DNA from 2 places in the Bacillus sp. FJAT-45066 genome. Region 2 is predicted to be linked to the other one. Evidence: riboswitches for the same ligand, from Rfam matches in the RefSeq annotation. Region 2 holds a riboswitch; the other holds the start of a gene.

Region 1 (4,208 bases), 420 kb from region 2:
GTTTATGACGAGGAGAAAACTGTTCAAGCTCTTCAAAGTTTATTTGAAACTCTTGTAATTTTTCACTTAATTCTAGTATCTCTTCTACAAGTTCGGTTCTTTGTAAAGAATGCTGATAATTATCCAAAGATTTTTTAAAATCTAACGTATTAGCCATTACTTCTTCCTCGTTATTCGTTTCTAACCTTATATGTGTTTCTTTTTTCTCCTTACGATAAAAATCAATTAAGTCTCTCTTCATCAGTAAATAAGCAAAATTAAGAAACGTCCGACCACCATTTTCATCAAACGTATCAATTGCACGATTAAAAGCAAGTAACCCAATGCTTGATTCTTCATCATTCCAAGAAATATAACGTCTACAAAGGTTACCAACTGTACTAAGTATGTATGGTTTATAATGGCGAATTAGCTTTTCTCTAGAAAGTTCATCTCCGTTAGAAGCTTCTTTTAGATGTTTAGGAATCTTGGTACCGTTCATAACTTCTTCACCCCTAATCCCGTTTCTTCTAGTTTGATTTTGATTGATAGGAGAAAAATAATCTATAGGTAAAAATTAGACTTCTATCTCTAATACTAGATACTAGACTAGGGCCTAACCCCAAAAAGAGTTAGGCCCTATTTATATCCAATTATATCAACCCTTCAAATAATGGAGAAATCAATCGTCACCTTCGTCTTCATCTTCGTCTTCGTCTTCATCTTCGTCATCACGGTCTCTATCTTTAAGCTCTTTTTCTTTTCTTTCACTCTCTTTCTTTTCTGCTTCTTCTTTTATTTCACGTTCTTTCTTTGCTAATTCTTCTTTTCTTTCACGTTCTTTCTTTGCTAATTCTTCTTTTCTTTCACGTTCCTCCTTTGCCGCTTTTTCTTCTCTTTCACGCTCTTTCTTTTCTGCTTCTTCTTTTCTTTCACGCTCTTTCTTTTCTGCTTCTTCTTTTCTTTCACGCTCTTTCTTTTCTACTTCTTCTTTTCTTTCACGTTCTTTCTTTGTTAATTCTTCTTTTCTTTCACGCTCTTTCTTTGACGCTTTTTCTTCTGTTTCACGTTCCTTATCGGCTAATTCTTCTTTTAATTCTTGTTTCTCTTTCTTAAAATCTTCTTTTAATTTTTCCAAGTCTTCGTCTGCTTCTTCTAAAAGCTCTGCTAATTCTTTTTCAAATTCTATTTGAGTTATTTCACCATTTTGTAGTTCTTTCTCAAGCTCTAATAGTTCTTTTCTTAGCTCTTCATCTAATTCAACATATTCTTCAATTATTTCAAACTCTATTTTCTTCACTTTAATATTTTCCATTGCTTTTGTTAGCTTATCAAGTGCTTCCACATTCCCAGACTTTTCTGCTTCTTCAAGTGCTTCCTTCAAAGAATCTTGCTTTCGCTCTATCACGTTTTTAACGATGTCAGATAGATTCAGATCTAAGTCTTTAGCTATCTCGCCAAAGCCTTTATCTGACTCTAAAACTAACGCTAAGATTTCTTCCACTGATTTACCAGAAGCTTCTGCAAGCGAAATTACTTTTGCAATTTGACCAAATCCCAAATCTGCTTTTCTTAAAAGTTCAACCTTATCTGCATCTAAATCTTTTACCACATTGGCTACTAAATAAGCTTCTTGATTAGCTGACTTTACTTTCTCTTTAACTTCTTCCGCTAAATCTTTCTCCACTGAAGTACTTGTCGATATAACGGACTCTAATTTTTTAACAAGAGCTTCTTTATCATTTTCTTCAACATCTTGTGCAACAATAATTTCAGAGATAAGCTCTTGTGCATCTCCTAATTTTTGAATATAGGCATCGATTAGTTCATTTAAATACTTTTCATGTCCTTCTTCTATCATTTTCTCTGTTTCTGCTAATCTCTCTTTTGCAATCATTAATAATAGATCTGATTTAATCTGGCTATCCCATGTAAATCGTAGTTTTAATTCTTCTGCGAATCTATCAAAAATGTAATAAATAGAATCTGGTGTTATCCCAGCCTCTGCCTTACTTTCTTGCCCCTCCGCAAATACAGCAGTAGACCCAAAAATCATCGCACCTGCTAATACAATAGAAGAAAAAATCTTCTTCATCCTTTCCACTCTCCCTTTTTTCCTATTTTACGGCTACCTGTAATATATGTACGGTAGCTGGCTGACATAGGGCACTCCTGCCCATTAGTCCCTATAGCTTTGCGTCACCATCTTTCAATAGTTTTGCCTTTATCTTGTTTATGTAACTTATATTATCTATACGGTATCGTGTCGGAATTTGAGAGGGAAAATAAAAAATTTTTAAAGAACAAGGACTTTGGACCATTTAACGGGTCAAACCTGACTCCTTGTCCCTTTCCTACGTTTAGATATTCCCGATTCAGTAGATAATGGGTTGCTATAAAGGACAAATCAGGAGTTGATGGAAAAGATGATGAGACAACTTTTTTTAATGACTTAGGCAAAAACAGGGACGGGGTTACATTTCTCATCCAAAAAAGAGAAATGTAACCCCGTCCCCATATTCCCACTGGTTGACCTGTCCCACACTCCGATAAAACTTACCGCAACGGGGGTCTGGCGCCAGAAACTACCATTGCAAATAGTAGTGGGGTTTTAGATTGTTAATGTATGGATAAAAACTTAATAGTTTACTTTAAAACTATCAATATTGATTCGAGAGCCAGTTTTTCCATTCGCGATAATGCGGAAGCGAACAGGTTTATTTTCGTCAACTATGACAGAGTAAGATTCTAGTGTAGCTGTACTTTCCATTTGTTCGCCTACATTTACCCATGTAACACCGACATCTGTAGATTTCTGTAATTGCCATATTGCTCCAGTGTCAGTTCCAAAGTTTGCGTGTGAAAATGAAACAGACTTAGCGCCGATAATATCGTATAGCATGGAAATAGAGCCTACGGAACGAATACGTGCTGCACGATTACCTTCTTTTTTATCACTAGCTAATGAACCTAAGATTGCATTGTCAAACTCCCAAACACCACTTCCAAGTTGAACATTTCCCTTTGCATAAGCTGTTTTACTACCTGTCTCGAAATCTTCTTTCATAATTTCTTCATTGCCAGAAAGTGAACCTTCATAGTCCCATAGGAAGACATCTTTATAGAATTGCGCAACCTCTACATTTTCTATAATAATACCAGCTTCTCGATTATTAATAGGGCTGTTTGCTGACCAGTTAATACTTGAGATTAATACTTTGTTATCAGCAATAACACCTTTGTTATGTGTTTTATCAAGGCCAGTTCTTGTAGTATCTAATAATTTCGCCTCCATATCTAACCCTTCAGAAGCTGCAATAGTGTTAATATACTCCACTGTATGAATGTTATCACGTGGATTAGAAGGATCTAACCAAGAAGAACCTAACGACACTCTAACAGTAACTCCTCTTCTAGCTGCATCAATTACTTCCTCTAAATACACATTAGGATCAGTTTCAGGCGAACCATACATATCTCCCCAATACTTGTGTGAGTACATTTGGTCTACATATACAACATCTTTTGCTGAACGAATCATCCCAATAATAGAAGTTTCCATTAAGAAAGTGGAGTCAGGTGCTAATATTGGTGTAACTTTAAAAGAACCTGTAATTTCTTTCCTTGGGAACAATGCTGGATAATTACCTGTTGGGATTTCCAGATCTGGTTCAAATCCTGGTGAAGGTTCTCCATATCGCTCATGGCCTGGAGTATATGGGAAGCTATCACGATACAGATAATTCCAATCTGTGTTAAATGCCGTTAAGAAATGTGCCGTAACATCAGGGTTTTCAATAATGATACCCCATCCACGGTTTCCAAATGAGTTATTTACAGGGACTCCTGTCTTCTTCCAGTTCTCACTTTGGACGAATATTTTTTTATGATCCACTACTGCGTATTTTGCATGGTTCCAACGATAACGCTTATAACGTTGGTCATCTCGGTCTAAAATAATATACCGAACTTCTCCACCAGCTTGTACAATTTGTTGGGAAACATATTTAGATCCATCCTGAAGTCCCCCTACTGGTGAACCTTCAAAAAAAGCACGTACTTGAACTCCACGCTCTATTGCAGCTATTACTCTATCAAGTAAATAAGGGCTATGAAACTCGTATAAATTCAAGTCTATCGTATATTGTGCCGTATCAAGGAGTTCGGATAAAACTTCAAAACTAGAATCTGGGGAGGTATATGGCGTAACGCTTCCTTCAAATTCAAAT
Region 2 (4,208 bases):
TACTAACGTATCTATTTCAGTTGTATCTTGTAAATATTGATCCATAGCATTACTAGTGGTAATATCCAATACTCCGTTTAAATAGAAAGTTACCATACTTCCTTCTACTTCTTTCTTAATTGTTAATCCCATACGTTGCCCTCCCTTACTTTTTAAATTGTTCTATTTGTTTAAAGAGATTTATTGAAATATCAGATAATTCACTCGATTGTTGTTGAAGTGACTTTAATAAATCAGAAAGCGTAATCGTTATTTCTGTTGTTGCAGAAGCACGATTTTGAGTAATTTCTCTAATTTTTTCTATCTTATCGATAATAGCGTTACTATTTAGTTCATTATCACTGTCATAAAAATAAGTAGTTATTTCATCAAGTAGCTCAGAAAGCTCAAGAAGTTGTTCGCGATTTTTCATTGTATCAACGGTAGATAGTTCATACATTTTCTCAACAGAGTGAGAAGAATCTGCTTCTAGAGATAAAGATAACCATTGAGTTTTTATTGCTTGTTTTTGTGTAACAGCTATAAATTCCTCACTTTTTTTAGTAATTCTACCAATTCCTTCTGAAATCTCTTTCAGTTCTGTTTCACCGTCATATATGTTACTAGGAATTAATTCTCCACCATCTAACTCAATAACTTGTTCTTTTATTACATTTATATTTTCATACAGTTGTTTATTAATAAAATTAGTAATGTAAAATATGATTACGATAGAGATAATAGAAAATATAATTAAAAACTTAGGAAAATAAAAATGGATAGTAATTGAAATTACAATAAGAAAAAACATTACAATTTTAAGCTGTTTACATATACGTTTTTGTAATGATTTTCTATTCATTTCATGCTCACTCCTTCCGAGTAAGCTTTAGGTTCATCCCCTGCTTTCACATTACAGTTATCAAAAATAATGATAAGAGTTGAACCAGTTGGGGAAGTATATAAAGCTACACTTTTAGCCATTTTCATCATTAGTGTAAATCCTTGACCTAGAGATTTTTTTGTAGAATAACCTGCTAACAATGTGTTTTTCGGTAGCTCTTTTAACGGAAAACCGGGACCTATGTCTTCTACCATTATTCTTAGTTCATTGCTATTCATACATTCCATTAACGTCATCTTTCCATGCTCAGCATGTTTAATGACGTTTGTAATTGCTTCAGAAAGAACTAACAATAACCCCATAGTTTTCGGACCAGTATACCCGCGCATATCTAGAGCTTCTTTCGTAATCGCTCTACTAGCAGGAATGTCTGCACGTTCCTTTATTACTTTCGTACAAAGGATATCGTCTGTTTTATAATTGGATATTTCTTCTTTATCAATTAATAAAAACTTACCTTGTGTTGCAGCGTAAATTACTTCTCGATAGATTTGCCACTCACTAGCTTGAGCATCACTTGTCGGACTCTTGAATTCGTTTTCAGAATGTAAGAATAAATCATCTTTATGAACATGATATACTTTTAAAAGAGCGTTTTTCATATCATTATTTACGTTTAATTCTTTTATTTCAGCAGGAATATCTTCTCTTGATTCGTTCCAAGTTAGAAGTTGCTCGCTTAAATGAATAATTTGCTCTAATCCATCACTAGATTCATTAATTTGTAACATCGGCTTGTTTAAGGAAAGATTGTATAGGTAATTGCTAACTTCTCCATTAAAATCTAAATATTGGGCTATTTTCCGTACAATAAAGCCTCTTTTAGTAATAAAAGAATATTCATTATATGTTAGCTCTTTTTGTGAGAATGGATTATTTGGGGCTTTTGTAAGTTCAATGGTTCGATTTCTATTTATAACTTTATCGATGAGCCGTTTCAATATGTTCCCTCCCTTATAAGAGAAAGTCTCCTATAAGTTCTTTTTGTCGCATACTTTTTAGGGTTATATTTAATAGATTAGTAAAAAACGCCTACCACTAGATTGGTAGGCGCTGATAATGAAGGTAAAATACCTTTTCATTTCAGTTCCAACCTTTTCGGTAACTCGGCCATCTTTGCTTAAAGCTTTAGATCCGTAGCTTTGCGTCCTTACTTTTCAGTAAGTTTGCTATTATCCAAGGTAAGGATCACACTGCAACTATTTTCCTATTAACTTAACTATACGCTAGGTGAAAAGCATATTCTATAACGGTTCTTAATATGTCCTAATATCAAAGCGAAATGTCCTAAATTATACACGATATGTCTCATTTTTCGTTTTACTTTAATGAACTATTCATGTTGAAAACTAAATTTTAATAAAGCTTGTCTCCTATTCCATGTTGGGACATCGGTTACAAGCAGTGGTAAAAAATTAGTTAGATAGAATTAATTTCATATATGAAACTCACTCAGATAATCGTTCTATTGTTTTGGCTAATAAAAGAGTACGTTCAGGAAGTGTTTTTATTTCTACATATTCATTCTCACTATGTGCATTTCCTCCAACAGGACCTAATCCATCTATTGTTGGGACCCCAGTTGCTGAGGTAAATGCTGCATCTGAACCTCCTCCTGTTGCTGTATCTTTAAACTGGAGGCCTATCTCTTTTCCAACACCTTGAATAATATCAAAGAGTTGTTCATTTTGTTCGTTTTTTTCAAGTGGCGGGCGATTAATTGCCCCTTTGTACGTTATCTCGGTACCAGACACATCATTCATCGAACAGATTTCTTTTATCTTTTGTTCTACGTATTCCGCTTGTTCTATCTCAGAAATACGAATATCAACATGTGCAACTGCCATGGGTGGTATCGTATTTACAGATGAACCACCTTCAATTAGTCCAACATTAACACTTATCCCTTTTTTATAATCTGTTAAACCATTTAGTTGAATGACTTTGTACGCTAGTTCTTCAATTGCACTGCGACCTTTTTGTGGTTCGATTCCTGCGTGAGCAGATTTCCCTTTCACGATAATTTTGTACCTACCACCACCTCGTCTAGACGAAACAAGGGAACCGTCTTTCCTCGCGGGCTCCATAATAAGGGCATATTCTTTTCCAACAGCTTCTTCTTCAATTAACTTTTTAGATTTCGGCGATCCTACTTCTTCATCACTGTTTAATATTATTTGAATGTTTTTGTAGCAGTCTTGATTTTCATATTGTAAGCCTCTAATAGCATACAACATTTCAACAAGACTAGACTTCATGTCAACAACACCAGGACCATATGCTATATCCCCTTCTAATCGAAAAGGTCGTTTTGCTACTGTCCCTTCTGGAAAAACGGTATCCATATGTGCTACTAATATAATTTTCGGATCTACTGCGTCTTTATGTTTAATGATAAGGTTGTTTCCAAACTTCTCTTCTTCTTTTACAGTAACAACAAAGCCAAGTTGCTCGTATTGCTTTTTTAAAATTCTACCTACTTTGTCTACACCTGTTTTGAAATGTGTGCCACTATCTATATTCACTAACTTTTCTATTAGTTGTAGCATTTCTTCTTGTTTTTCTCGTAAATACTTTTCCACGAAAGACAACTCCAATTTCTTCAGTTTGTTACTCTTACTTTTATAATGCGTAAGTACTAGTACTGCTATTATATCAAATATTACTATTTACGTTTAAAGTGTTAGAAAGTATTCATGAACGACACAAAAGGCTAGCAAATCACAAATAGCGATTGCTAGCCTTTTTTTATGAAATTACCTTACTAATTGAGTGCCTTTTATAATATATGACTACTACATCAAACGTAACTCAATTATAAATTAGTTCTTTTGAATTTTTTTCTTCACAAAGCTCTTTTGAACGATGGGTCGCACTTTTTATGGCAGCTGAAATGGCACTGCCTCCACCATTTTTGCGCAGGGCAGATAAACCTGCTGCCGTTGTTCCATTTGGAGATGTCACGTTTTTACGTAATTGTGAAGGGGTCTCATTTCCATCCATAATCATTTTCGCAGCGCCAAATATTGTCTGTGCCACTACTTCTCTTGTAACGGTTGGATCTAATCCAGCGTCTTTTGCTGTTTTTTCCATATGCTCCATTAAGTAATAAAAGTAGGCTGGACCACTTCCAGCAACACCAGTGAAAATATCCATCTGTTCTTCTTTTATCACATATACTTTCCCTATGGAGGACAATAACAGTTCAGTCATATTTCTATGTTGAGCTGTAGCGTTTTTTCCTAGCGATATAGCTGTCGCAGATTCACCAATTGTACTTGACGTGTTAGGCATTACTCGAATAATAGCTTGTCCATTAGGTAAT

Evidence for each region. Region 2 has a riboswitch for cyclic di-GMP ahead of CDZ92_RS19415 (ATP-binding protein). Riboswitches for the same ligand answer to the same signal wherever they lie in the genome.
Region 1: it holds a riboswitch for cyclic di-GMP, as region 2 does, so the genes downstream of both, CDZ92_RS19730 (DUF5667 domain-containing protein) here and CDZ92_RS19415 (ATP-binding protein) in region 2, are expected to answer to the same signal.

Annotation. Positions count from the first base shown of each region.
Region 1 is NZ_NISQ01000001.1:3,459,462-3,463,669, reverse strand. It holds gene sigI (RNA polymerase sigma-I factor) at 1-481, opposite strand, end outside; gene CDZ92_RS19730 (DUF5667 domain-containing protein) at 662-2,074, opposite strand; cyclic di-GMP riboswitch class I at 2,124-2,212, opposite strand; gene CDZ92_RS17440 (phospholipase D-like domain-containing protein) at 2,618-4,208, opposite strand, start outside.
Region 2 is NZ_NISQ01000001.1:3,882,005-3,886,212, reverse strand. It holds gene CDZ92_RS19425 (STAS domain-containing protein) at 1-132, opposite strand, end outside; gene CDZ92_RS19420 (hypothetical protein) at 146-841, opposite strand; gene CDZ92_RS19415 (ATP-binding protein) at 838-1,824, opposite strand; cyclic di-GMP riboswitch class I at 1,981-2,064, opposite strand; gene CDZ92_RS19410 (M20 family metallopeptidase) at 2,332-3,465, opposite strand; gene proC (pyrroline-5-carboxylate reductase) at 3,695-4,208, opposite strand, start outside.